Regions from separate parts of the Erythrobacter sp. S158 genome, predicted to be linked through region 3. Evidence: predicted binding sites of a transcription regulator. Region 3 holds the regulator's gene; each other region holds the start of a gene.
The links. Region 3 encodes LexA, which represses DNA repair genes until DNA is damaged. Its sites were predicted from a motif close to GTTCCNCNCTTGTTCT; they were not measured.

Region 1 (9,673 bases), 830 kb from region 3:
CGAGCGATCCTGCGCCGGGCAGAGCCCGATCGCGCGCTTGGCCACGAAACGAGCGCTCCCGATCCCGTCCACCCGAGCATCGACCGTGGGCGGCTGTTCATGGACCCTTCCCGCCATCACGTGACCTGGAACGACAAGCCGGTGAGCCTCACCGTCACAGAGTTCCTCATCCTTGAAGCGCTTGCCGCGCGTCCCGGCGTCATCAAGAGCCGCAACCAGTTGATGGACGCAGCCTATCCCGACGATGTCTTCGTTGATGACCGCACCGTCGACAGCCACATCAAGCGCATGCGTCGCAAATTCCGCGTGGTCGACCCCGAATTCGCGGCAATCGATACGCTTTATGGCGCAGGCTACAGCTTCAATGACGGCTAAGAGCCATGGGTGAACTTGCAGGAGAGGGAAACGCGGAAGTCCAGCCCGCAATAGGGCGACCGCCCGAGCGGCCTGACCTTGCCGGGCGCCTTTCGCTCACGGCGCGCATACTCGCGGTGAACATCCTTCCGCTCGCGCTGCTTTCGGGCGGACTATTCTATCTCGACACTTATCGTACGCAGTTGATCAACGAGCGTTTCAAGCTCGCGCGGATCGAAGCGCAGATCACCGCCGAGGCGCTTGCCGGTGCAACGCGTGAGCGACAGGAAGCGCTGCTGGTCCAAATTGGCCGGGAACAGGGGATGCGCATGCGCCTGTTCGATGCCGAAGGCGCGCTGACCGCAGACAGTTTTGCGCTGGCTGAACCTGCCTTCGAATTGAACGACATCACCGATGACAACTGGGAACAGCAATTCGCGCGCTGGCTCGACCGCACGGTGGACACGATCGTCAGCGCCGAAGCCGTCACCGACTATGTCGAGCCCGAAGCACAAACCGCCGATGCGTGGCCGGAACTCGTTCAGGCACGCGAGGACGGCCTCAGCCAGATCCGCCTTTACGACTGGGTCGACGGAACGCCTGTCATCACCGCAGCCGCGCCGGTTGGTTTGCAAGGCGCGACCTTGCTGACCGTGCGCAACCCGGTGGACATCACCGAAAGCGTGCGCTCGGCGCGCTCAGCGCTGATGATCGCGGTGCTGGTGGTTCTTGGCGCATCGGCGCTTCTCTCGCTTTACCTTGCGCGCACCATCGTATCTCCGCTTCAACTCCTGGCGAGCGCTGCCCAGAAGGTGCGACAAGGGCGCGAACGCGATGTGGAGGTCCCTCGCCTGCCAGAACGCAGCGATGAAATCGGCCAGCTTGCGCGGTCAGTCTCTGACATGACGCTGGCCCTTCGCCAGCGCATCGACGCGGTCGACAGTTTTGCGGCGGACGTCGCGCACGAGATCAAGAACCCGCTCGCCAGCCTGCGCAGTGCGGTCGAATCGCTGCCCAAGGTGACGGATGCCGACACGCGCCGTGAACTTGAGCAGATCGTGACGCATGACGTGCGCCGCATTGATCGGCTCGTCACCGAGATCTCCGATGCAAGCCGTATCGATGCCGAAATGTCGCGCGCCACGCGCGAACGCATCGACTTTGCGCAGCTGGTGCGCGCGATCATTGGCAGCCGCGAGTTTCGCGCCGAGAATGACGACCACCGCATCGAACTCGATACAAGAGGATTTGCATCCAATGTCGAAGGGGTCGGCGCGCGGCTCGAACGCGTTGTCGAAAACCTGCTCGACAACGCCGTCTCCTTCTCACCGCCCGACGCGCCGATCGAAGTGGCAATCGACAATGATGGAAACTGCGTCACCCTGACAGTTTGCGATTCAGGACCGGGCATTCCCGAGGAGTCGCGCGAAAAGGTGTTCCAGCGCTTCCACTCGGTCCGACCCGACGAGGAGGCCTTCGGCAACCACTCCGGGCTCGGCCTCGCCATCGCGCGCACCATTGCCGAAGCGCATGATGGATCTTTGTGTGCAGAGGCGCGGCCAGACGGGAAGCCAGGCGCATGCCTTCGGCTCCGACTGCCAGCGGCGACCTGATGGGCGAGAGCATGGTCATGCAGGCTAGCGCGGTCGCGATAGACGGGCGCGCACTGCTGATCGAAGGCGAACCCGGAAGCGGCAAATCATCGCTCGCTCTCGCGCTGATCGATCGGGGCGCGCAGCTGATCGGCGATGACGGCGTGACGCTTACCACCGCAGGCGAAAACCTAATCGCCAGCCCACCTCCCAATATCGAGGGGCTGCTTGAGGTTCGAGGCGTCGGCCTTGTCGAGATGCCGGTCGCGAAAGGCACGCCGGTTGCGCTGATTCTTGCGCTGGGTGCTCATGGTGAGCGGCTACCGCAAAGAATTCCGACGCGAACGATTATGGGATACGACATCCCTTGCCTGCCGTTTGAACCCGGCGCCATCGCGCCTGCGCAGCGCGCGCGATGGGCCCTGAAGACGCATGGATTGGCGAAATGAAACCAGCTCGCCCTTCCATTCCGATGCGCGACAACGCATTGAGTAGTTCATGACCACCGGCTCGGCCAATCCTGCACCGATGCAACAGCGCCTCTTGCTCGTTACCGGGCTTTCAGGCGCCGGGAAATCCACTGCACTCGATGTCCTTGAGGACCTGGGTTGGGAAACGATCGACAACTTTCCAATCCGCATGCTCGACCGCCTCACCGGAGATCCCGGCGACACACCCGATGCGGGCCGTTCGCCTCTCGCCATCGGCTTCGATTCGCGCACGCGTGGGTTCGTCCCTTCCGAGATCATCGAGCTCGTCAAAGCGCTGGCCGACAGGGGCGACATTGCGCTGACCTTCGTCTTTCTCGACTGCGCCGATGACGAGATCGAGCGCCGCTTCAACGAGACCCGTCGCCGCCATCCGATGGCGCAGGATCGCACCGTCAAGGAAGCTATCGCTGCCGAACGCGAGCTGCTCGAACCGCTTAGGCGCTGGGCAGAAGTGGTTGTCGATACGACTGAATTGTCCTCGAACGATCTTCAGGGCCACGTGCGCGAATTGTTCGATGATGAACTGCCCAGCGAGCCGAGCCTGACCATCTCAAGCTTCGGTTTTGCACGCGGCATGCCTCCGCTCGCCGACCTAGTCTTCGACATGCGCTTTCTCGACAATCCACACTGGGTCGAAGGCCTGCGTGAACTAACCGGTCTTGATGCGCCCGTCGGCGATCATATCCAGTCCGATCCGGCATTCGCCGAGGCATTTGAACAGATCAAGGCACTGCTCCTCACCCTGCTCCCGCGCTATTCGGCGCAGGGCAAAGCCTACGTCCATGTCGCTTTCGGATGTACCGGAGGGAGACACCGCTCAGTCTTCACCGCAGAAGCGATGGCAGAAGGCTTGCGTAAGGCGGGGTTTTCGCCCACTGTCCGCCACCGCAATCTGAAGTCGCGGGCGGCAGATGCCATCGAAGGTGAGCCGCGCTGACGCGAACACTCACGATTGCCTCGCATGGTGGTAATTGGGTTAGCGGATTAATGTTGCGAAATCGCGATAAGCCGCAAGGATACTAACGGACTGAAATACGTATGATCGGTTTGATCCTGGTTACCCATGGCCGCCTGGCCGACCAATTTGTCGAAGCGATGGAACATGTCGTTGGCCCCCAAAGGGCTGTCGAAACCGTTTGCATCGGCCCCAATGACGACATGGAACAACGCCGCGCCGACATCGCCGAGGCGATCGAAAAGGTCGATGCCGGGGAAGGCGTGGTGATCCTCACCGACCTGTTCGGCGGAACTCCTTCCAATCTCGCCATCTCTCTGCTCGATGCCGGGCGGATCGAGGTGATCGCGGGGATCAATCTGCCGATGCTCATCCGTCTCGCAGGCGCGCGCAAGTCAATGGATGTGGTCGAGGCGGTCGAGGCCGCGCAGACAGCGGGGCGCAACTACATCACCGTAGCGAGCGAGCTGCTGGGTGCAGATACGCCCAAGCGAGCAGCAGGCGGAGGAAAATAGCCCTGCGATGAGCGAAGTTCGCAAGACCGTCACTATCGTCAACAAACGCGGCCTGCATGCGCGGGCGAGTGCGAAGTTCGTGGGGGCCGTCTCTGCCCTGCCCGATCCGGGCCAGGTGCGCGTTGCCAAAGGCGGCAACGAAGCCGCTGGCGGGTCGATTCTCGGCCTGATGATGCTCGGCGCTGCAAAGGGTGACGAGGTCGAAGTGATCGTTGCTGGCGACGGTTCGGAAGATGTCCTCGCGCAGCTCGTCGCGCTGGTCGAAGACGGCTTCGGCGAAGACTGAGCAAGCAGAAACGAGGCGCGTACGATGCGCAAGCACATCACCGGTTTCTCGAACCCGACAGTCAAATATCTGCGGTCCTTGCGTGACAAGAAGCACCGCAAGCGCGCAGGGCAATTCCTTGTCGAAGGCTTGCGCTTGCTCGAGGATGCCCGCGTGTCAGGCCACGTGCCGCGCCAGCTGGTGATGGCCGAGAACCGCGATCCACACGCCCTTCTTGACCGGCTCGAAGGCGAGGTCGGGGCCGCTGGCGGAGAGGTCATCACGACCACGCTTGACATTCTTTCCAAGATTACGGGAAAGTCGAACAGCCAGAGTGTTGTGGGGGTGTTCGATGAGCTCGACACGTCGCTCGCGCGGCTCGACCGGGGCTCGACCAATATCTGGCTGGTGGCGCAGGACCTGCGCGATCCGGGCAACCTTGGCACCATGCTGCGCACAGGCGACGCGGTGGGAGCAGGCGGGTTGATCCTGATCGATGATTGCGCCGATCCATTCAGCGCAGAAGCCGTGCGCGCGAGCATGGGCGCTGTGTTCACGCAAGGCTTGGCGCAAGCCCGGTGGGACGAATTTGTGCAGTGGCTAAGGGCAGGAGCTGGCCAGCTTGTCGCAGCCTCGTTGCGCGATGCGGTGCCGTATCGCGGCGCTGCGTATGAAGCCCCGTGCTTCATCCTGGTCGGCAACGAATCACAAGGGCTTCCCGAGGCCTACGAAGCCGAGTGCGACCTGCGTGTCACCATGCCGATGAAAGGACGAGCAAACTCGCTCAATGCAGCGGTCGCGGGCGCGGTGCTGGCTTACGAGGTCTTCGCGAGCCTCGACGGCTGATTATTCGGCAGCGTCGCGCTTTGCGTCGCTCGCATCTTCAATCTTGGCGACATCGTCGTTGTTGTAGCGCGGTGTGGATTCGACCAGCGGCACATCGTCGATTTCGCGTTTGCCGATCTCGATCCCTTTTTCGGCCAGACGCCGTCCGGACGACAGGACATTTCGTTCGAAGCTGCCAACGAATTTGTTGTAATTGTTGACCGCCGTTTCGAGCCCGCCCCCGACGCGCTTCATGTGCTCAGCAGCAACCGCGAGGCGATCATACAGCTCCGCTCCGGCCCGTCCGATATCGGCGGCTTCTTCCGCCATCTTGTCCTGCCGCCAGACCTGCGCGACCGTTCGCGCGATGGCAACGAGGTTGGTAGGCGTCGCGAGCAGCACCTTGTTGTGAAACGCAAAGTCCCAAAGCTCGGGATCGTGTTCTAGCGCGGCGGCGACGAAATGCTCACCGGGAACGAACATCACGACGTAATCGGGCGCGTCCTCGAACTGGCTCTGATAGCCCTTGCTTCCGAGAGTCTGCACATGGCCGCGCATCGACTTGGCGTGAAGATCGAGGTGATGCTTGCGCTCATCTTCATCGTCGGCCTCGAACGCGGCCTGATACGCGTTGAGCGAGACTTTGGCGTCGATCACCAGCTTCTTCTGGCCCGGCACGTTCACGATCGCGTCGGGTCGCTGGCGCCCTTCATCGGTTTCGAGCGACTGTTCGAGATGAAAATCGGTGTGCTCGGCGAGCCCGCACTGTTCCAGTACGTTCTGCAAAGCGCGTTCCCCCCAGCGCCCGCGCGCCTTCGGAGCATTAGTGAGCGAATTGCCCAGCCGCTGCGCCTCCTTGCGCACTTCGTCCTGTGACAGGCGCAGGCCCTCGATCTGTTGATGTAGGCGCGAAAAGGCATCGGCGCGCTGGCTTTCGAGCTTGCCGACCTGGTCTTCATACTTCTGCAGACGTTCGCTGACGGGTTTGAGCAGGCTCGCAACAGCTTCCTTGTTCTGGGCTTCTGCCTCGCCCAGCCGCTTCGTCGCCTCGCTCGAAAACCGCTCGCGCGCGGCTTCGAGCACCTTGGCGCCCGTATTTTCAAACTCTTTCAGCAGCTTCTCACGCGATTCTTCGAGCAAGCGTTTCTGCTCCTCGAAACTGGCGCGTTCGGCCCGGAATTGCGCGTTTTCTTCGCGCATGTCTTCCAAAGTCGCGGAAAGCTTGTCAGCTTCGCCCGCCCGCACCCGCGCCGCTGAAAGCTCTTCCTTTGCGCCCGACAGCGCTATCTGCGCTTCGCCCAATTCGGCGGTCGCGCGCTTGAATTCTTCCTCACGCGTGGCGAGGCGGCTTTCGAGATCGGCCATGGGCCGTGCGCCCGCTTTCGCGCCAACAAACCAACCGAGCGCGAGCGCACCAAAGACTGCGACCAAAGCGACTATCAGGAGAATCGGATCAATTTCCATCGCGGGAACATACATGGAACACGAATCGCCGCCAAGCGGCTTTTGCAGGCAATTCGGAACCTATCCCCACTCTCGTGCGCTATCTCTGCGAAGGAGAAAACACGATGTCGATCAAGGAAATGATCCGCGAACACCCCCACGTCGGGGACGACTACACCGATACGCTGGGCAATGCGGTGAAGCACGCCATGTATGGCGCGGCGATCATCAATTCATGCGCTGATGCCTGTCTGGCCGAGGCCAATGTGAGCGAGCGGCTTGAATGCATTCGCCGCTGCATGGATGCCTCGGATGCGTGCACCGCGTTCTATCGCATCGGCTCACGCCGCACGGGTGGTAACGTGACAGCGATCAAGGCCATGGCGATGGCGACGATCGTGGCTTGCGAACAGTGTCTCGAACATTGCTCGATGCATGACGATGCGCACTGCAAGCGCTGCAGCCGCATGTGCGAGGAGGTCATCCGCGACGTGAAGGCCGCGTTGGAAGAGATGAAAGCTCACGCATAAGCCAGACCGCATCTGCGACCGCCCGCCCATAGCGGGCGTCGCTTTGCTGCGCGTCGAGCGAGGACGCGCCCGCGGATGCGGGCGCGTTGAACAACTAAGCCGCCTGACGCAGCTTCTTAAGCTTCTTGAGCGCCATGTTGCGCTTGAGGCGCGAGAGGTGGTCGATGAACAGGATGCCTTCGAGGTGGTCCATCTCGTGCTGGAGGCAGGTCGCGAGCAGCCCTTCAAGCTGTTCCTCGTGATGGTTGCCATCAAGATCCTGATACTTGACCGTGCAGGTCGCCGGACGATCCACATCGGCGTAAATCTCAGGTACCGAAAGACAGCCTTCGTTGTACGTCGACAGCTCGTCCGCCGGGTCGAGGATCACCGGGTTTACGAAAATCCGCGGTTCCTTCTTGGTCGCCGGGTGCGTGTGCTTGTGGCCATCATGCTCGCACTCGATGGGCTCCGCATCGGGGTCGTCGGGCTGCAGGTCGATGACAAGCAGGCGCTTGGGCACGCCGATCTGGATCGCCGCTAGGCCAATGCCAGGTGCGTCATACATCGTTTCGAACATGTCCTCGGCGAGCTGCTTGAGCTCGTCATTGAACTCATCCTCGCGGACAGGTTCGGACACGACTTTGAGCCGGGGGTCCGGCACTTCCAGGATTTCACGAATAGCCATGGCTCTAAAATAGTCGCGGGGTCGCCATGCTGCAAGCGCAACACTTCGATCAGCGTGATCGGCTGACCGTTAACATCATGCGTTTACCACAAGAGCCGCAATTTCGCAGGATTCGTTTGCGACCGCGCGAGGCATAGCGAATACCGCCCCTATCGCTGAGGTCTTGCGCATGCCCGCATTTTGGACACTTCGCGCTCCATGTCGCCGTTTCAGAACCGGCGCCGCCGCCGAGAAATTTCGCAAGAATTCGCCGCACCGTTACTACCCCACCGGCCGTCTTGCCCTCAATGCTTGAGCAAGTGTCCCCTCGTCCAGATAGTCGAGTTCTCCGCCAACTGGCAAGCCATGAGCTAGCTGTGTTATCCGTAACTTATGTTCATCTAGACGCTCTGCGAGGTAGTGCGCGGTGGTCTGGCCTTCGAGCGTTGCGTTCATAGCGAGGACGACCTCCTCGACTTCGCCATTTGCGGCGCGTTCCATCAGGCTCGCGATATTTAGGTCCTCGGGACCGATGCCGTCGAGTGCGGAGAGTTTGCCGCCCAGAACGTGATAGCGACCCTGAAACAGGCGCGCTCGGTCGAGAGCCCAGACATCAGCGACGTCCTCTACGACGCACAAACTCTTGGGATCGCGGCGTGGATCGGCGCAGATCCCGCAAGGATCGCTGGTGTCGACATTGCCGCAAATCTGGCATTCAACCAGCGTTTCCGAGACGGCATCGAGCGCCTCAAGCAAGGCCGGCAGCGCTTGCTCGCGGTTTTTGACCAGCCACAACACCGCGCGCCTCGCTGAGCGAGGGCCAAGACCCGGCAACCGGGCGAGCGCGGAGGAAAGCGCCTCGATCTCTTGCGATGCCATGGGGGGAGAGATAGGGGCTGGCGCGTTAATCACAAAGCGCGAGAGCGAGGCTTATGCGCATTATCTTTATGGGAACGCCTGACTTTGCCGTACCGGCGCTCACCGCGCTGCATGCGGCGGGGCACGAGATCGCCTGCGTTTATTCGCAGCCGCCGAGCCGATCGGGCCGTGGCAAGAAGCTGCGCCCCTCGCCGGTTCACGCGAAGGCTGACGAATTGGGCATTCCAGTGCGCACGCCGATTTCACTCAAACCTGCCGAGGAGAAAGAGGCGGTCGCCGCGCTTAAAGCTGATGTTGCGGTGGTGGCTGCCTATGGCCTGATTCTGCCGCAGGTGATCCTCGATGCGCCAGTGCACGGTTGCCTAAACATCCATGCCTCGATTCTGCCGCGCTGGCGCGGCGCTGCGCCGATCCACCGTGCCATTATGGCGGGCGACGATGAGACGGGTGTCACGATCATGCAGATGGAGGCAGGGCTGGACACTGGGCCGATGCTGCACATCGTTCGCACTCCGGTGAACGACAAGACGACCGGCGAGCTTACCGCCGAGCTGGCGGAACTGGGTGCGGGCGCGATGGTCGAAGTGCTTGCGAATTTCGCGCAGTATGAAGCACAGCCGCAGGATGACAGCCTCGCGACATACGCTCCCAAGATCGACAAGGCCGAGGCGCGCATCGACTGGTCTCGACCAGCGAGCGAGATCGTTCGCCATGTTCACGGCCTCGCCCCCTTCCCCGGTGCCTGGTTCGAGCTTGAAGGCGAACGGGTAAAGCTTCTTCAGGCAAGCCTGACTGCAGGCAGCGCGCAGCCCGGCACGGTGATTGACGAACAATTCGGCGTGGCATGCGGTTCTGATGCCATTCGCCCCGACCGACTTCAGCGCGCCGGCAAACCGGCGATGGACCGGGACGATTTCTTACGCGGGCGCCCTGTCGCACAAGGCACGGTGCTTTCTTGACCCGCTTTGCGCTCACCATCGAATTTGACGGCACTCCGTTTCAGGGCCTTCAGCGCCAGAAGCACGGGCCCAGCGTGCAGCAGTCGATCGAAGAGGCGCTGCACCGGATCACGGGTGAAGACGCAACCTTGCACAGCGCAGGGCGCACCGACACCGGCGTCCACGCGCTCGGCATGCGCAGCCATGTCGATCTTGGGAAGGATATCGACCCGTTTCGCC
Region 2 (9,673 bases), 1.5 Mb from region 3:
CGACACTGATCAATATTCTGGCCGGCCTCGTTAACAAGACCAGCGGCTGCGCCGAGATCTGGGGCTTCGACATCGACGCTCAGCGGCGCAATGCGAGCCGCGCCATCGGCATCGTCCCGCAGGAGATCGTGTTCGACCCGTTCTTCACGCCTTATGAGGTTCTCGAAAACCAGGGCGGCTTCTATGGCATCCCTGCAAGCGAGCGCCGCAGCGAGGCCCTGCTTGAGGCGGTGCGTCTCTCGGAAAAGCGCAACGCCTATGCCCGCACGTTGTCCGGCGGGATGAAGCGGCGACTGCTGGTTGCCAAGGCGATGGTGCATTCGCCCCCGATCCTCGTGCTGGACGAGCCGACCGCCGGGGTCGATGTCGAACTGCGGCGCCAACTTTGGGAGTTGGTCACGCAGCTCAACCGCGAGGGCGTGACGGTGGTTCTCACCACGCACTATCTCGAAGAAGCTGAAGAACTCTGCGACGAAATCGCGATCATCAATCACGGCGAGCTTATCGCGAAGAAACCGACCCGCGAATTGATCGACATGGCGCGCGAGAAGATCGTCGCGGTCACGGTCGCATCCGACCTCACCGCGCCTCCTTCGCACGAGGCGTTTCACAAGGTCGAGCTGACCGGGGATCGCGGGGTCGAGGTCACATATGATAAGGATAGCCTGAGCGCTGGACAGGTCCTGGCCATCCTTCAGGAAAAGGGCCTGACCATCGAGGACGTGACGACGCGTGAGGCTGACCTTGAGGATGTGTTCGTCCAATTGACGGGAACTGGCGCGTAAACGGCAAAGGGAGCAGGTCGAATGCGGATCACATCGGGATTGATTGGGACCGCATCGCTCGTATTGATGCTCGCTGCTTGCGACGTGCCCGAACAGCGCAGGGAAGACGCGTTCGCAGCCGCCGGCGGGGTTGAGCCCGCACCTTCGCCCACCCCCGAACCATGCCCTGCAACCGGCGCAGCCTTGCAGGTTGTCGGCAGCGGCGGACCGATTGCCGAAGCTGCCCGTGCGGGCACGTCCTACCTGCTCTGGATCGACGGCGAACCCCGCCTGCTGATCGATGCGGGCGCGGGCAGCTTTCTGCGTTTCGCCGAGGCGGGTGCGAGCATTGCCAGCCTCGATGCTATCCTGCTCACACACCTTCACGCCGATCATGCGGGCGATCTTGCAGGTGTTCTCAATTCGGGCGGTTTCGAAGGCCGAACCCAGCCGCTTGCAGTAATTGGCCCCGACGCCGCCCCGCGCTTTCCGGGCACGGGCGAATTCCTCGAGCGGCTCTTGTCGAAAGAGAGCGGCGCCTTTGCCTATAACGGAGGCTATCTCGACGGGACCGAAAACAAGCCGATGATCGAGGCGCAGGACATCACCACCGCCGAAGGGACAGCAGAAGCGACCGCCCTCGATATTTCAGACGATTTTTCGGTCACCGCCTACCCGGTTCATCACGGACCCGTGCCCGCGCTTGGATACGCTGTCGACATCGGCGGTGCGAGCTTCGTCATTACGGGCGACCAGAGCGCGCTTTCGCAGACCTTTCTCGAAGGGTTGCGCGGCAGCCAGCCGACCATCCTTTTCGCGCACCACGTGATCAACGGCGAACAGGGCCAGCCGCGCGGACTTCACCGCACACCGGCTGAAATCGGGCAGCTGGCGGGCGCATTGAACCCGTCGCGGTTAGTGCTCACTCACAATATGGAGCGCAGCCTTTCGCGGATCGAGGAGAGCCGCGCGGCCATCGCGATCAGTTATAAGGGGGCGATCGACGTCACACAGGACCTTGAATGCTTCGCGCTTGGCGATGAGGCTCGATAAAGCGCGAGCTCAGGGCAAAGCGGTCTGAACCGATGCTTCGCGCCACTTGCGATGGGAAATTCGCTCTATCGCTTTGCCACAGTAGCGGCATTCACCGACATAGCATTTGCCATTCCATTCGACATCGCGGCGCAGGGGTTCGTGGCGACCACGCAGGCAATTAATCGAGGCAATAAGAGACATGGAGCTTGCGACTTCTCGTTAGGGGTTATGCACTCTCTCGCTAACCGGCTCTCTTTGCAGGTGCGCCATGTCGGGGATCATGACGCGGGCGCAGCACCGACCGATTATCAAGAGATAGTACCACCACTAAAATGACAGTCCCATGTCGCTCGTCTCAAATTTTACAGGGATTTGGACGGCTGACGTGATTTGGGCCACGGTTCACCGAGAGACGCGCTCGAACGGGTCGAACTCTTGCCAGCCGAAGCCATGCGCGCCATGGCAGGGCGCATGGAAAATCACGGCCAATCCGACGCCTCGCCAAACGAGAAATTCGACGTCATCGTTATAGGGTCCGGGGCTGCCGGTCTTACCGCAGCGCTTGAGCTTGCGACCCGGCTGAAAGTGCTTGTGCTGGCCAAGGGCACGCTCACCGGAGGCTCGACCGCGTGGGCGCAGGGCGGCATTGCTGCGGTGCTCGATGCTGGCGACACGTTCGAGAACCACGTGCGCGATACGATGGTGGCGGGCGCCGGGCTCAACGATCTCGAAGCGGTCGAATTCGTGATCGAACGCGCGCCGGAAAGCATCGAGCGGCTGGTCGAACTGGGCGTACCGTTCAACAAGGATACCGATTCCCTCCACCTCACCCGCGAGGGCGGGCACTCGCACCGCCGCATCGTCCATGTTGACGATGCGACCGGGTGGGCGGTGCAGGAGGCGCTGCTCAAGGCCGCCGAAGCAAGTCCCAACATCACCATGCTGGGCGGGCGCACCTGCATCGACTTCATCACCGACCGCCATCGCGAGAACTACTCGGGCGCGGGCCATGTCTGGGGCGTTTATGCGCTCAACGAGAAAACCGGCGCGGTCGAACGCCACGTTGCGCGCGCGACCATCCTTGCAGCCGGAGGCGCAGGCCGCGTCTACCAGTTTTCGACCGCCCCGCGCGGCGCGACCGGAGACGGCATCGCGATGGCATGGCGGGCAGGCGCGCGCGTTTCCAACATGGAGATGATGCAGTTCCACCCGACCTGCCTCTACAATCTTGAGGTCAAGAACTTCCTCATCACCGAGGCGGTTCGCGGCGAGGGCGGGCGGCTCTATCACCCCGAAACCGGCCACCGCTTCATGACCGATTACGACGCAGAGCGCATGGAGCTTGCCCCGCGCGATGTCGTGGCGCGCGCGATCGACGACCAGATCAAGCGCTTTGGCCTCGACTATGTCCACCTCGACATCAGCCACCAGCCAGCCGACTTCGTGAAGGGACATTTCCCGACGATCTACGACAAGCTGATGGGCCTTGGCATCGACATGACGAAGGAGCCGATCCCCGTCGTGCCCGCGCAGCACTACACCTGCGGCGGGGTGGTGGTGGACCTCTATGCCCGAACCGATCTGCCGGGCTTGTGGGCGGCAGGCGAATGCACCGAAAGCGGGCTTCACGGCGCGAACCGGCTTGCTTCCAATTCGCTGCTCGAATGCTTCGTTTTCGGAGAAGCAGCGGCATCCGACATTCTCACCATGTGGGACGAGCTTCCCCAACCGCCCGCGATCCTGCCATGGGACGAAAGCCGCGTGTCGGATTCAGACGAACAGGTCGTCATCAAGCAGAACTGGACCGAAATCCGCCGCTTCATGTGGAACTATGTCGGCATCGTTCGCACCACCAAGCGGCTCGAACGCGCACAGCACCGGATCGAGATGCTCAAGCGCGAGGTCGAGGAATATTACGGCAGCTTCGTCGTCACCACCGACCTTATCGAACTGCGCAACCTGTTGCAGGCGGCAGAGCTGATCGTGCGCTCAGCACTGGCGCGCAAGGAAAGCCGCGGGCTTCACTTCACGATGGACTATCCCGAGACGAGCGAGGTGGTGAAGGACACGGTGCTGGTGCCCTAGCGTCGCTCTATAAGTGTCACGCTAGGTTCATCGCGCCCGCGCATGGGTGTCAGACCCCGAACTTGCCGCAAGAGGCCGACATGCGCACCATCCCTCTCCTGCTTGCCCTAACCGCGCTCGGCGCTGCTCCTGTTGCTGCACAAGACCCTGCCCCAACCTCGCAAAACTCCATTGTCGTCACCGCGCAGCGTTCAGGTGCTCCGATGTGGTTTATCGAGACGCCGACCGGGACGGTGATACTCGTTGGCGAAATCCGCGCTGTGCCCAAGTCGACGCCGTGGCGGCCCGACCGGCTGGAGGAAGCAACGAAAGAGGCCAATCGTGTCATCATCCGCGCGCGGCCCAAGTTTTCGCCTGGCGATGTGTTGCGGCTGATCTTTCGCGGGGGACGTTTCACCAAGCTCCCCGATGGCTCGGTGGCGGCCGATTATCTTGACGCACCGCAGCGCGCCCGGCTTGCCGCGCTCGAAGAGGAATATGGCCGTGACTACGATCGCCGCTCATTCCTGATGACGAGCTTCGACCTGCTCGCCCGCCGGCTCGATTTCGATGACGAGACCACCGACGATGCGACCGAAGTGGTGAAGGATGCCGCCGACGATGCCGATATCCCGATCATCCGGCCAGAGCGGTTTCGCGGCGAGGACCTGCTGGACAACCTCGCCGAGGCCGATCCGAGGAGCCACATTCCCTGCCTCGAAGCCGCAATGGGCGCGACCGAGGCGGGGCAGGACATCATCGACAAGCGCGGCGCGGACTGGCGGCGTTATGACGTGCCAGCGGTGATGGAGAACCCGCTCGAAATCGCGCTTGGCCAGTGCTGGCCCTGGGCCGACGATGAGCTTGGCGAAGAGATCCGCGGCCAGTGGGTCGGCATGATCGCCGATGCCTCGCGGCAGCCGGGCGTGACGGTCGCGGTCGTGCCCTTGCGCGTGCTGGCGGAACCTGACGGCGTGCTCGACCAGCTGGAAGCGCAAGGCTTCCCCATAGGCGGGCCGAACTGGCGATAGCGCGCTCACGATTACCGCGCTTTACCGACCGATCAGACGACTACACTTGTCGACGCCTCTATGTCGTTCGTCGCGTTTTATGTCCGCCAAACGATAGATTTGCCTGTTTGCAGAGCTGTGATTGATAGAATCGTGCTTAGCGGGCACTTTTCACTCGGCTGCTGAGGGAGGCCCCGACTTACCCCGTTTTTCTCCCAGAGCACCTGATCGACCCTAATGCTGAAAGCTTTGCGGGTATGGGCTGATGCCCTGCTGCTCCATGCGTTTTCCGGCCGATCATCCGACAAGAACCAACCTGTTTGGAAAGGATGATCCAATGAAGACCCCCGTTAAGTTTGCAATCGCTCCTGCAGCCGCTCTGGCCGCTGCCCTCGCATTCGCAGCGCCTGTCGCTGCTGGCGAAAACTCCGACGCCATCGTTGTGACCTCACCTGAGAAGTTTGCCGAGTGGCGCGAGAACGCCAATGCGACGCTCGACCGTGCGCTCCAGCGCGAGCCTGCTCGCCGCAATCTGCGTCCGGCATCGGGCATCGTCCAGCTGACCTTCGAGATGGGTGATGATGGCAAGCCTGCCAATGTCGAGCTTGTCTCGAACACCGGCGATGGCGCTTCTGCGCGCACGGCCAAGCACGCAATCCGCTGGCTCGGCGACATGAGCGACGTGCCTGTGGCCGATGCCGAGAACGCGCAGTTCCTCGCCAACATCATCTTTGCCGAAAGCCCGCGCGAATATCGCGAGCTCAATGCAGAGCTCCAGCGCACCGAACGCGCCCGCGTTGCCGCAGGTGACGATTTCATCACCCTTGGCGGCTAGCAGCCCCTGGCCTGCCAAGTCGCAGCCCCGCTCAGTTCTTCGCGCTTGTTGCATCCGCGCGAAGGGCTGGGCGGGGCCTTTGCTTTGCGCACGGCTCATCGCGCCTCTGAGCTTGATCTGACCGGACAAAGGCGCTTTGTCTGTTTCCTGGACATTACGTAGCCCGACTTTGAGGGCGCAGCAGGAGCAGACTATGCCGCACGTCACGGCCAACGGAATTGAGCTGTGTTACGAAACCCATGGCAATCCGGAGCATGAGACGATCCTGCTCGTCATGGGGCTGGGTGCGCAACTGGCGCATTGGCCGATTGAGTTTGTCGAAGCGTTAGCGGACGAGGGCTACCACGTCGTGCGCTACGACAATCGCGATATCGGCCTCTCGCAAAAGATGGGCGATGCAAAGCCGCCCAAGCTCGTTTGGCAATTGCTGCGCAAGCGGATCGGCTGGCCGATGGACGTGCCTTACACCCTTCGCGACATGGCCGATGACGGGATTGCGCTGCTCGATGCTTTGGAGATCAATCGCGCGCATGTTGTGGGCGCCTCGATGGGCGGAATGATCGCGCAGCTGATGGCAATCCATCATTCGCCGCGCCTGCTCTCGCTTACCTCTGTGATGTCGACCACCGGCAACCCGCGCCTTCCTCAGGCGGAAAAGCGCGCGATCGAGGCGCTGACCGCGCCGCTGCCTTCGCTCGAGGAAGAGGCGGTGATCGAGCATGGCATCAACATCGCCCGCAATATCACCGGCCCCGGCTTCCCCGCCGATCCGGAAGCGCGGCGCAAGCGTGTGCAGATGCTCGTCCAGCGCAGCGTCTACCCGCCCGGCCTCCCGCGCCAGCTCGCCGCGATCATCGACGACGGCGATCGGCGCTCACGTCTCGCGCAGGTGACAACGCCGACGCTGGTGCTTCACGGAGAGGACGACCCGCTGGTGAAGCTCGAAGCAGGCAAAGACACCGCGAAGCACATTCCGGGCGCGAAGCTCGTCACCATTCCGGGCTGGGGGCACGATCTGCCGCTTGACCTCGTGGACCGCATGGTGGGCGAGATCACGACCCACACGCGCTCGGTCAGCGAAGCCGAATTGGTTCACGCCTGAACGATCAATCGCGCGAATTGGCCTGGGGCTGCTTATCGGCAGCCTCCAGCTTTTTGCGGTGCTTTTCGAGGGCGGGGTGCACGGCGCCCCACCAGATGCCGTTCCATGCGCCTGAGAACATCCAGGAATTGCGATCGGTGAGGTAAGGCACCTCGGGCACGCCCAATTGCGGGATCCACGAAGCGCACGAGATCACAAACCACGCGCCGCCAAGGATGGTGATGGTGCGCTCGTGCCGTTCACCAAAGCGGATCGCCGCGGTCAGGATCGGATCGAGCAAGGACACGTCATTAACCTCCCTTTTCGGTTCCCCATGGGCCCGCGCCAGCTGTCCACCGGACGCGATCACGCAACAAAGTTGCTGCGCCGGTGATGCAATGATTCACAGCTTGATTCGAATGATTCAATCACCAAATTTTTCTTCACAGATTCATTTTGGGTCTTGCGCGTCTCGCGACTCAAGCTTTGACCACGCGTCGCGGCGTTGCAGCATGACAATACACCGGTCCGATCGCGCGAATTAGGGTTAATCACCCGTTGACCCGATTCACCACCTGATTCAGTATCTAGTGGTTCGGTTCGCGTTGAACCCCCAAATTATAGCGCTCACTCTCGAGCCCCAAACTTAACGGTAACGGGCGCGATCAGGGAAGGAGTCGCTGCAAAACAGGGTCGAGGCGCGGCGGAATGTTGATGTGTTGGCGGATAAGCCTGTGAGCCGGGAGGGGCAAAGCAGTGCAGAAGCTGTCGATGGATTGGTGCAGAACAGAATCGGAACATGCGCGCTTTTCGGGTAAGACGAAACGAACGCAAAAAGCCGATTCGAATTGAACGCGACTGAGTTGACGCGAAACGGGGCAACGATGGAATTCAAGGCAAGTGACGAAGTGCTGAGCCCAGATATGAATGGGGCCGACACCGGAGAAACTCTCGGCACTGAGATGAAAAACGAAAAGGCCGTTACGATGGACAAGTCGGATGCAGGCAGCGAAGAGCTGATTGCCGCCAAGAGCGCGGAAGCGCTGGGCAATGCCGTGGCTGAAGCCGCGAAGGCTGCAGCCGTGCCTGACAGCAAGAAGGTGAATGATCGCCGTTTCGACGTGCAGATCGACGAGAGCCGCGATGCGAACCTTACCGAATTCGGCAAGGAAACGCTGACCGACCGCTATCTGCTGCCCGGTGAAAAGTACCAGGACCTGTTCGCCCGTGTGGCCGATGCCTACGCCGACGATCAGGAGCACGCGCAGCGGCTCTACGACTACATCTCGAACCTGTGGTTCATGCCGGCAACGCCGGTCCTTTCAAACGGCGGCACTTCGCGCGGCCTTCCGATCTCGTGCTACCTCAACTCGGTGTCCGACAGCCTCGACGGGATTGTCGGCACCTGGAACGAGAATGTCTGGCTCGCTTCCAAGGGCGGCGGCATCGGCACCTATTGGGGCAATGTGCGCGGCATTGGTGAGCCGGTCGGCCTTAACGGCAAGACCTCGGGCATCATCCCGTTCGTGCGCGTGATGGATTCGCTCACGCTCGCGATCTCGCAGGGGTCGCTGCGTCGTGGTTCGGCGGCGTGCTATCTCGATGTCAGCCACCCGGAGATCGAGGAATTCCTCGAAATCCGCAAACCGTCGGGCGACTTCAACCGCAAGGCGCTGAACCTGCACCACGGCGTGCTGCTGACCGACGAATTCATGGAAGCCGTGCGCGACGGGGCCGATTTCGACCTCAAGTCGCCCAAGACCGGCGAAGTGCGCGGCACCATCAATGCACGTTCGCTGTTCCAGAAGCTGGTCGAATGCCGCCTCGCAACGGGTGAGCCTTACATCGTCTTCAACGACACCGTGAACCGCATGATGCCAAAGCATCACCGCGATCTGGGCCTCAAGGTTTCAACCTCGAACCTGTGTTCGGAAATCACGCTGCCGACCGGTATCGACCACCTTGGCAACGACCGCACCGCGGTTTGCTGCCTCAGCTCGCTCAACCTTGAAAAGTGGGACGAGTGGTCGACCGACAAGCAGTTCATCGAAGACGTCATGCGCTTCCTCGACAACGTCCTGCAGGACTATATCGACCGCGCACCCGACGAGATGGCCCGCGCGCGTTATTCTGCCGAGCGTGAGCGTTCGGTCGGACTCGGTGTGATGGGCTTCCACTCCTTCCTCCAGCAGAAGGGACTGGGCTTCGAAAGCGCGATGGCCAAGGCGCTGAACCTCAAGATGTTCAAGCACATTCAGGCCAAGGCATCCGAAGCCTCGATGCTGCTCGCTCAAGAACGTGGGCCGTGCCCCGATGCGGCCGAAATGGGCGCGATGGAGCGTTTCAGCTGCAAGATGGCAATCGCGCCGACCGCGTCGATCAGCATCATCTGCGGTGGTACCAGCGCCTGCATCGAGCCGATCCCGGCCAACATCTACACCCACAAGACGCTGTCGGGTTCGTTCATCGTCAAGAACCCGTATCTTGAAAAGCTGCTCGACAAGAAGAGCAAGAACTCGACCAATGTCTGGAACTCGATCCTCGAGCGTGGCGGGTCGGTTCAGCATCTCGACTTCCTCACCGACGAGGAAAAGGCGAGCTTCAAGACCAGCTTCGAGATCGACCAGCGCTGGCTGCTCGAATTCGCAGCTGACCGTGCGCCCTATATCGACCAGGCTCAGTCGCTGAACCTGTTCATTCCGGCTGACGTCGACAAGTGGGATCTGATGATGCTGCACTTCCAGGCGTGGGAGAAGGGCATCAAGTCGCTCTACTACCTGCGCTCGAAGTCGGTGCAGCGCGCCGGTTTTGCCGGTGGGGTCGAAGCGGACAACACCGCCGACGCGGCCAAGTTCGAACTCGCTGCAGAGCAGACTGATTACGA
Region 3 (9,673 bases):
CCGAAGATGAGCGTGGCAACCTCGTAAAAGCCTATCACGACCGCCTGACCAGCGATGACGAGGCCACGCGCCTCGCCGCCGCCAAGGAATGGTCGCTGTGGGAAGGCACGGTCGCAACGCTTTTGCCCAATGACGAATTGCTCGCCGATTTCGAGGACCCCGCAAGGGCCGTCCCCTTCGCCCGCATCTGCGCGCGCTTCTTCCTCAACGATTTCTACCTCGAGGAAGCCCAGCTGCTGCGCGACGTCGACAAAATCCGCGATATCCCCACGATCATCGTGCAGGGCCGCCACGACATATGCACCCCCCCCACAAGCGCATGGGAGCTGAAAAAGGCGATGCCCGAGGCCGAGCTCTGGATGGTTCATGACGCTGGCCACTCTGCCGGTGAGCCGGGCATCATCGACGGACTGGTCCGCGCAACCGACAAGCTGGCGGGCAAAACGTCATGAGTCAGATACTCGTCATCGACAATTACGACAGCTTCACCTTCAACCTTGTCCATTACCTGATGGAACTGGGCGCGGATGTGCAAGTGGAGCGTAATGACGCGATCAGCGCGAGCGAGGCTTTGGCAACCAATGCGAACGGTTTCCTGATCTCGCCCGGCCCATGCACTCCCAACGAGGCCGGGATCAGTCTCGACCTTGTCGCGGCCTGCGCAGATGCCGAAAAGCCGCTGCTCGGCGTTTGTCTTGGCCATCAGGCTATCGGGCAGCATTTCGGCGGTACAGTCACGCGCGGCGGTTTGATGCATGGCAAAACCTCGCCGGTGACACATGACGGAACGGGCGTTTTCGAAGGCCTGCCCTCGCCCTTCACCGCGACGCGCTATCACTCGCTCATCGTCGAGAACCTTCCCGATGCGCTCGAGGTCAACGCGAACTCCGATGATGGATATGTCCAGGGCTTCCGCCACAAGGACTTGCCGATCCACGGCGTGCAGTTCCACCCCGAAAGCATCGCCACCGAGCACGGTCACGACCTGCTCGCAAACTTCCTGCGCCTGTGCGGGATAGAGACGCCAAAGAACGAGGACATGCCCGCATGAAGACGCTCCCCCTCGCCGTCCCTCACATGAGCGAAACCGAGGCCGAGGAGGTGTTCGGCTGGATCCTCGATGGTGAAGCGACCGACGAGGAAATTGCCCGGTTCCTGCTCGCCATGACCGAGCGCAGCGAAACGGCGGACGAAATCGCAGGGGCCGCGCGTGCCCTTCGCGCTCGCCTAATCCCGATCGACGCGCCCGAAGATGCAGTCGATTGCTGCGGCACGGGCGGCGATGGACACCACACGCTGAATGTCTCAACTGCCGTGAGCCTCGTGGTCGCAGCATGCGGCGTGCCCGTTGCCAAGCACGGCAATCGCGCGGCCTCGTCCAAATCGGGCGCGGCGGATACGCTCGAAGCGCTGGGGCTGGACATGGATGCTGCTGGGCGCACGGCGGAAAAGACGCTCGCTGAGCTCGGCATCTGCTTCCTCTTCGCCAAGAACCACCACCCGGCGATGGGCAGGATCCAGCCAATTCGCCTCCAAATCGGCAAGCGCACGATCTTCAATCTGATGGGCCCGCTTTCGAACCCGGCAGGCGTGACGCGCCAGCTGATCGGCATCGCGCGCCCCGGCTATGTGCCGATCTACGCCGAGGCAAAGGCCAAGCTTGGCACGAAGCGCACCTTCATCGTCTCAGGCGACGAAGGGCTCGACGAGCTTAGCCTTGCGGGCGGAAACGAGCTTGCCGATGTCACCGGAAACGATTTCGAGATGCGCCGTGTCGATGCCTCGACCGTGAACCTCTCGCACGCTCCGGTCGAAGCCATTCGCGGCGGCGATGCACAGCACAATGCGAAGGCGCTCAAGGCGCTGCTTGAAGGCACGCCAGGCCCCTATCGCGACGCGGTTGTGCTGAACGCTGCGGCGACGTTGGTAGTCTCTGGCAAGGTCGATGAATGGGCCGATGGTGCCGCAATGGCAGCTGAGGCGCTCGATAAAGGTGCAGCGGCGAAGCTGCTTGCCGACTGGATCGAGATGGCGGCCTGACGCGCATGAACAAGCTCGAAGAAATCTGCGCCGCCAAGCGCGAAGTCGTCGCCGCCCGCAAAAGCGCGGTGCCGCTGAGCCAGCTCGAACAGGCCGCCGCAATCCAGACTGCGCCGCGCGGGTTTGAGGCGGCCTTGCGCACCCGGGCCAAAACCGGCTTTGCGCTGATCGCCGAGATCAAGAAAGCCAGCCCCTCCAAAGGACTGATCCGCGAGGATTTTCAGCCCGCACTTCACGCTGCCGACTATGAAGCAGGCGGCGCGGCATGCCTCTCGGTCCTGACCGATGCGCCATACTTCCAGGGACATGAGGACTACCTCATTGCTGCCCGCGCGGCATGCAAGCTGCCGGTTCTGCGCAAGGACTTCATGGTCGATCCGTGGCAATGCCTCGAAGCGCGCGCGATCGGAGCCGATGCAATCCTCATCATCGTCGCGGCGCTAGACAATGCACAGATGGCTGAGATCGAGGCGGCAGCGTCCGAGCACAAGATGGATGTGCTTATTGAGGTTCACGACGAGGAGGAGCTTGAGCGAGCAGCAACAACTCTCGAAAGCCGATTGCTCGGAGTAAACAACCGCGATCTGAAGACCTTCACGACCTCGCTCGAAGTGACAGAACGCCTTGCACCGCTGGCCCCGAAGGGGTCGCTGCTGGTCGGTGAAAGCGGGATCAACAGCCATGCCGATCTCGAACGCTTGGCAGAAAGCGGCGTCCGCACGTTCCTCGTCGGCGAAAGCCTGATGCGGGCTGACGACGTTGCCGCCGCGACGCGGTCGCTCCTCGAAGGCTGAGCGCGCTCTGTCCTACATGCCGCCGTCGTGGCATCAGGTGGGCATGAGCAGCGCAGCACGTATCCTTAGTGATCGAGACTGGCGATCAAAAGGCGCTTTCGTGATCGGTCCACTATTTGCCTCTGGACCGTGTAACATGCGGTCCACTTCTCAGCTAAGGCACTGAACATGAACGGTTTGACGCATCTCGATTCGCAAGGCTCCGCGCACATGGTGGATGTGGGTGGAAAGCCCGAAACGCAGCGTGTCGCAGTCGCCTCGGGACGGATCACGATGTCGTCCGAGGCGCTGGAAGCGATACGCCTGGGCGATGCCCCCAAAGGCGACGTCCTCGGCACGGCCCGCATCGCAGCGATCATGGCGGCGAAACGCACTGACGAGTTGATCCCGCTGTGTCATCCGCTCGGACTTGAAGCGGTGAATGTCGACTTCGCACTCGAAGACAACTCTATCCTCGCCACCGCTACCGCATCGCTTACGGGCAAGACCGGGGTCGAGATGGAAGCGATGGTCGCTGTCTCTACCGCGCTTCTCACCATCTACGACATGGCGAAGGCCATCGATAAGGGGATGGTGATCGGCGAGGTGCGCCTTACCGAAAAACGCGGCGGCAAGTCAGGCGACTGGAAAGCGCCTGCTGCGTGAGCGGATTGCTCGACCTTTCCGATGCGCAAGAACGGCTACTCGCGCTCGCGCCGCAGTTGGGCGAGGAAACTGTCGCGATCGAGGAGGCACTTGGGCGGGTCCTCGCACATGACCTGAAAGCAAACCGAACCCAGCCCCCTGCGGACCTGTCGGCAATGGACGGCTATGCGGTGTCCGGCGCTGGTCCTTGGACACTTGTGGGAGAAAGCCGCGCCGGTGCACCATTCGAAGGCAAGCTTGCGCCAAGCGAAGCCGTGCGCATCTCGACCGGCGCGCACATGCCGGATGGCGCGGAGAGCGTGCTCATTCAGGAGAATGCGAGCGTATCTGACGCAACGATCAGCGCTGATCAGCGCCCGACCGCGGGCAAGCATGTGCGCAAACGCGGTTTCGACTTCTCCTCGGGCGATATCGTGCTTGAAGGCGGAACCCGGCTAGGACCTGCACAGCTTGCACTCGCCATCGCGGCGGGACATGCGAAACTCACTGTCCGCAACCGGCCAAGAGTGGCCGTGCTGGATAGCGGCGATGAACTGAGCTTAGACCCCGAAAACTGCGGCCCGAACCAGATCCCTGCATCGAATGGAGCGATGATCGCTGCCATGCTGCAACCGCTCGTTGGTCGCTGCGAACCTATTGGCCCGGTGGGCGATGACATGGATGCGCTTGCGGCTGCCCTCGCCCAGGCTGAGGACTGCGATATCCTGATCACATCCGGTGGGGCCTCGGTCGGCGATCATGATCTTGTGCAAGCCGCGCTGCGCGAATGGGGCGCGGAAATCGCCTTTTGGAAAGTCGCAATTCGCCCAGGAAAGCCGCTCATGGTCGCAAAGCGCGGCGCGCAAGTGGTTCTCGGTTTGCCGGGAAATCCTGTCTCGAGCTTTGTGACCGCGTTCCTCTTCGCCCTGCCCTTGATACGCGCTGCGATGGGGATGCGCGCACCTATTCCGGCCTCGCAGACAGTGATGGCAGTCGAGGCAATGCCCGCAACCGGCGGACGCCGCGAATTCGTGCGAGGTGTCTTCGATGGCCAGCGCGTGCGCCGTGCAGCCTCGCAAGATTCCAGCGCCATCCGCTCACTCGCCGCAGCCAATTGCCTGATCGAACGCCCTGCCGGATCGGGTGAAGTCGCACCGGGCGAGATGCTTCGCATCTACAACCTCGAAAATGGCTGAAATGCTTGGCTTTGTGGATTTAGCCCGCTTGACTTGAAATCCGAAGTTGCCTACTTGTTCCACATTCGTTCACCATATTGGTGCGCGGTTAGTGCTCTGTATCGCACCTGTTCCGTTTTAGCGGGCGGTGCCTCTGAGAGTGCGCGAGTTTGGCATTGCGTTTGGACCGGTCCTGGTCCGGGCGCTCATAATGCGGCTTTTACGGAGCTTGCCAATGTTGACGGCAAAACAGCATGAACTGATCCGCTTTATCCAGCAGCGGCTCGAAGAAACCGGTATTTCGCCCAGCTTTGAGGAAATGAAAGAGGCGCTCGACTTGAAGAGCAAGTCAGGCGTCCACCGCCTGATTTCGGCTCTTGAAGAACGCGGCTTCATCCGCCGCCTGCCCAACAGGGCGCGCGCGCTTGAGGTCATCAAAGTTCCCGAAGACGCGGTCACCTCTCCGCGTTCGCAGGCTGCTCCTGCGGCACTGGCAGCCAATGACGCGGTGGCCTCAGCCTCCAGCGTTATGGCAAGGGCGCCAGAGCCAGCCAATGACGTCATCGAAATCCCGCTACACGGCCGAATTGCGGCCGGTGCCCCGATTGAGGCGCTTGAAGGCCAGAATTCCCTGCCTGTTCCCGCTGCGCTGCTTGGCCCGGGCGAGCATTATGCTCTCGAGGTATCGGGAGATTCGATGATCGAAGCCGGTATCTTTGACGGGGACTTCGCACTCGTCCGCCGGACAAACACCGCGCGCGATGGCGAAATCGTCGTGGCGCTTGTCCGCGGAGAGGAAGCAACGCTGAAGTATCTGCACAAGGAAGGCGCAATGGTCCGGCTCGACCCGGCCAATGCGACCTATGACGCGCAGGTCTACGGCCCTGATGAAGTCGAAGTACAGGGCAAGCTTGCAGGCTTGCTTCGTCGCTATCACTGATTGATCGGTCGGCGGGGGAATGCCTAATCGCCTTCCCCTTGCCACCATCCATGTGAGCCCTGGCTTTCAGCCACGCTAACGATTTGCTGGCCCTTGAGGTTGAGTGCCAATCCACCGCTTTGCAGAAGCAGGCTGCGATCTGCTTTGAGCCAACGCGGCTTGCAAGACCTCGGCAGGAATCGGTCGGCAACTACAATATCGGCTCGCTCACAGGCAGCGGCTAGAGCGCGTTCCTCGATCAGATCACGGTTGCGCGCAAGCAGGAGCGACCATTCGCGATCCCCACGCTCGAGGTTGATCGTGCAGAACTCGGTCGAACAGCGAGCGCCTTCCCACTCGGCCAATGGGATGGGTTCGCTCTGAACGCTTGCCAATTCCAGCAAGTTGTCACGCGAGTAGGACGAGCGGCTGTCCCTGAGCGAGAGCAGACTTCGGCTCCCATCTTCGCCCTTGATCGTGATACCAACGTGCCTTCCTTCCCGGCCGATGAGAACGTCAGGTATCGGGGTTGTCATGAGCAGGATCGTAGCAAGCGCCGCAGGCACAAACCCGAGCAACCTTGCCTTACCGCTCCACAGAGCGAGCCAAAGGCCTCCTCCTACGAAAAGAGCAATGGTCGCACCGCTCATCTGAGGCATCAGCTTCACCGCTCCGGGCTGCGATGCGGTGAAGTGAGCTATCGAAAGGAGCAGGTTGAGAGAGCGCTCGACGAGCCACCAGAACGGTGCGCCCAGCCCTACCAGATCGAATGCCAACGCAAACGCAATCAGCGGCATCGAAATGAACGTGACCAGGGGAATGGCCAGCACGTTGGCAAACGCGCCGTAGACACCAGCACGGTGGAAGTGGAACAGCACGATAGGCATCAGCGCTATCTCGATGACGAGACCCGTGAAGAACAACATGAAGACTCGCCTTCCCGCACGGCTCGTCCAGCTCTCTTCACGCGGCGCTAGAAATGCTTTCACCGGAACTGACGAATGCAACGCGACAATGGCGAGCACCGCCGCAAAGCTCATCTGAAAACTCGGCCCGATGACGCTCTCTGGCCAAAGCAGCAATACAAACACAGCAGCAGCTGCGACCATCCTAAGCGAGAGAGCCTCGCGCCCCAGAGCAAGGGCAATCAGCACTAGCATCGCCGCTGCGCAGCTTCGAACGGTCGGAACCTGCGCGCCTGTCAGCAAGGTGTATGCGATGCCCGCAAGCGCTCCGATCGCGGCAGCTGCAACCGGAAGCCTCACTCTAAGCGCAATCGCCGGAAACAATGCCAAGAGCTTCAGTGCAATGAAATAAGCAGCGGCAATCACTGCGCTCACGTGCAGGCCGCTGATCGCGAGCAAGTGCGTGAGCCCTGCATCGCGCATCGCGTCTTCGTCCGTCTCGGCGATTGCACCACGGTCGCCGCTCGCGAACGCCGCCGCGATGGTGCCGGCCGACCCGTCAACCCGGTCGCGAACGTGCGCCGACAAGGCACGTTGCATCGCGGCGATGCCGCTTGTCTGCGGCGCGGGCTCAACAATCTCGATATCGCCCAACACGCTGCCAGTACCGCTCAACCCCTTAAACCATGCGGCGCGCGCAAAGTCGTATGCGCCGGGCAGCATGGGGCTTGCCGGAGGCATGAGACGCACGCGCATGCGAACAACCGCGCCTTCGGACAGCGCTCCCGCAGCCTGACCGTCGCTTGCACGTGCCGCCACGTCGAGCGGTACATTGACCCTTATCTTGCGGCCCTGACCACTGGCCGCGTCACGAACAGCCAATGTCAGGCGAATGCGGTCTTGAGAGGGTTGGTCGTCCCGTTCGAGGACATATCCCTGCACCCGCTCAATCATAGGGCGTTCGATTGGCTGGGCTCCGACCATTTCGGAGCGCAGCCAGATGACGCTGACCCCGGCGGCAAACACCAATCCGCAAGCTATTACTGCGGTTCGAACATGATCGCGCTCAGGCCGGTCTCTCCATGCAGCGACAGCGAACAGAACCAGAAACAGGGAGAGCGCGATGGCGCCAATCCATTGCCACTCGTTCCGCAAGGCGAACCAACTCAGGATCCCTGATACGAATACAACCGCCAGCCATGGCGCGCGGTCAAAGCCAGCGCCGGCCAAAAAGGCTTCGACCTTGGTCGCAACCGCGCTCGCAGCGCTGGACAATCCGCCGCCCCTTTGCCACAGGCGCGCAGCGGCCTTTCGAGGCGTGGACGGACCGGTTCGCGCCGCTTCGACGCTGCTGTCGGGCTCGCCCGCAATCGGAATGATCGGCGTATTGGCCAAGGGCCCATTTCCCCCCTCGGGTTCGGCCATACTCAATGCGCCTGAATGAATAGGAATATCAAGCCCATGGCAAGTCCAGTTGTCACCCGCTTTGCACCTTCGCCGACCGGCTTCCTCCACATCGGTGGAGCTCGCACGGCGCTCTTCAACTGGCTTTATGCCCGCCATCACGGCGGCAAGGCGCTTTTGCGGATTGAGGACACAGACAAGAAGCGTTCCACACAGGAAGCGATCGACGCAATCCTGGACGGACTGGATTGGCTTGGACTTGATTACGACGAGGAGCCCACGTTCCAGTCACAGCGCGCAGAACGCCACGCCGAGGTTGCTCACAAGTTGCTGGAGGCAGGCCATGCCTACAAGTGCTTTGCGACGCCTGAAGAACTTGAAGCCATGCGCGCAGAGCAGCGCGCCAACAAACAACCGATGCGGTATGACGGACGCTGGCGCGACCGGGATCCTTCGGAGGCTTCCGAAGGCGCACCTTACGCGGTCCGCCTCAAGACCCCTCTCGAGGGCGAAGCCACCATTGAAGACCAGGTCCAGGGCAAAGTCTCGGTGCGAAATGAAGAGCTTGATGACTACATCATCCTTCGCGCCGACGGGACCCCGACCTACATGCTCGCCGTAGTGGTGGACGATCATGACATGGGCGTCACTCATGTAATTCGGGGCGACGATCACCTCAACAACGCCTTTCGCCAGTTGCCGATCTATCGCGCAATGGATGCAATCGAAGGGGGTTGGCCCGATCCGATCTACGCGCATGTCCCTTTGATCCACGGGTCCGACGGGGCGAAGCTTTCGAAGCGTCACGGCGCTCTGGGGGCAGAGACCTATCGCGACGAATTCGGCATTCTGCCCGAAGCGCTGTTCAACTACTTGCTGCGTCTTGGCTGGGGTCACGGTGACCGTGAGGAGATCACCCGCGAAGAGGCGATCGAGCTGTTCGACTTGTCTGGCGTCGGTAAAAGTCCGTCGCGCTTCGACATGAAGAAGCTTGAAAACCTGAATGGACATTACATCCGCGAGGCTGAGAACGCGCGTCTCGCTGAGTTGGTCGCAGCCAAGATCGGCGAAGGAGCGGATGCGGCGATTCTCACCGAAGCCATGCCTGTACTGAAAACGCGCGCGAAGAATGTCGACGAACTCGCTGAAGGCGCTGGATTTTTGTTCGCAAAGCGACCCTTGGAAATGACGGAAAAAGCCGCCAAGCTGCTCGACGATGATGGCCGCGCTCGACTTGCACTGGTTTCAACGGCTCTTGCAAAGGAAAATAGCTGGACAATCGAGGCACTCGAAGCCACTACCAAATCGCTTGCGGAGCAACAGGGATTGGGGCTTGGCAAGCTGGCGCAGCCAATGCGCGCCGCACTGACCGGGACGACCACATCGCCCGGTATTTTCGATGTTCTGGTCCTGTTGGGACGGGAAGAATCCCTGGCACGGATCGACGCGCAGGCTTCTTGAAGTCTGGGTGATCACGCTGAATAGAAATACGGCAGGAGACTTAACTTGGCAGACAAGCAGGCGAAACTCGAACTAGGCGGGCAAACTTACGAGTTTCCCGTGCTCGAAGGCAGCACCGGCCCTGATGTGGTCGATATTCGGAAGCTGTATGGTTCAACCGGCGCCTTCACCTTTGACCCCGGCTACAAGTCGACTGCAAGCTGCGAAAGCGCGCTGACATATATCGACGGCCAGGAAGGTGTCCTTCTTCACCGCGGCTATCCGATCGGCCAACTGGCCGAGCATTCGAGTTTCATGGAAACCGCCTATCTGCTTCTTAATGGCGAACTGCCGAGCCAGCAGGAGTACGAG

Region 1: the regulator LexA is predicted to act here: its motif matches at 6,466-6,481, upstream of AC0V6T_RS10055 (DNA recombination protein RmuC).
Region 2: the regulator LexA is predicted to act here: its motif matches at 7,573-7,588, upstream of AC0V6T_RS13020 (ribonucleoside-diphosphate reductase subunit alpha).

Annotation. Positions count from the first base shown of each region.
Region 1 is NZ_CP200279.1:2,027,890-2,037,562, forward strand. It holds gene AC0V6T_RS10020 (response regulator transcription factor) at 1-375, shown strand, start outside; gene AC0V6T_RS10025 (sensor histidine kinase) at 381-1,967, shown strand; gene AC0V6T_RS10030 (HPr kinase/phosphorylase) at 1,934-2,395, shown strand; gene rapZ (RNase adapter RapZ) at 2,445-3,374, shown strand; gene AC0V6T_RS10040 (PTS sugar transporter subunit IIA) at 3,476-3,907, shown strand; gene AC0V6T_RS10045 (HPr family phosphocarrier protein) at 3,915-4,193, shown strand; gene AC0V6T_RS10050 (TrmH family RNA methyltransferase) at 4,218-5,018, shown strand; gene AC0V6T_RS10055 (DNA recombination protein RmuC) at 5,019-6,461, opposite strand; gene AC0V6T_RS10060 (four-helix bundle copper-binding protein) at 6,566-6,970, shown strand; gene AC0V6T_RS10065 (peptide deformylase) at 7,065-7,637, opposite strand; gene recR (recombination mediator RecR) at 7,899-8,495, opposite strand; gene fmt (methionyl-tRNA formyltransferase) at 8,549-9,454, shown strand; gene truA (tRNA pseudouridine(38-40) synthase TruA) at 9,451-9,673, shown strand, end outside.
Region 2 is NZ_CP200279.1:2,659,872-2,669,544, reverse strand. It holds gene AC0V6T_RS13055 (ABC transporter ATP-binding protein) at 1-785, shown strand, start outside; gene AC0V6T_RS13050 (MBL fold metallo-hydrolase) at 807-1,817, shown strand; gene nadB (L-aspartate oxidase) at 2,271-3,884, shown strand; gene AC0V6T_RS13040 (TraB/GumN family protein) at 3,965-4,894, shown strand; gene AC0V6T_RS13035 (hypothetical protein) at 5,211-5,708, shown strand; gene AC0V6T_RS13030 (alpha/beta fold hydrolase) at 5,902-6,810, shown strand; gene AC0V6T_RS13025 (hypothetical protein) at 6,815-7,096, opposite strand; gene AC0V6T_RS13020 (ribonucleoside-diphosphate reductase subunit alpha) at 7,713-9,673, shown strand, end outside.
Region 3 is NZ_CP200279.1:1,197,087-1,206,759, reverse strand. It holds gene pip (prolyl aminopeptidase) at 1-452, shown strand, start outside; gene AC0V6T_RS06015 (anthranilate synthase component II) at 449-1,051, shown strand; gene trpD (anthranilate phosphoribosyltransferase) at 1,048-2,040, shown strand; gene trpC (indole-3-glycerol phosphate synthase TrpC) at 2,046-2,834, shown strand; gene moaC (cyclic pyranopterin monophosphate synthase MoaC) at 3,003-3,479, shown strand; gene AC0V6T_RS05995 (molybdopterin molybdotransferase MoeA) at 3,476-4,654, shown strand; gene lexA (transcriptional repressor LexA) at 4,869-5,573, shown strand; gene AC0V6T_RS05985 (ComEC/Rec2 family competence protein) at 5,597-7,882, opposite strand; gene gltX (glutamate--tRNA ligase) at 7,919-9,322, shown strand; gene AC0V6T_RS05975 (citrate synthase) at 9,368-9,673, shown strand, end outside.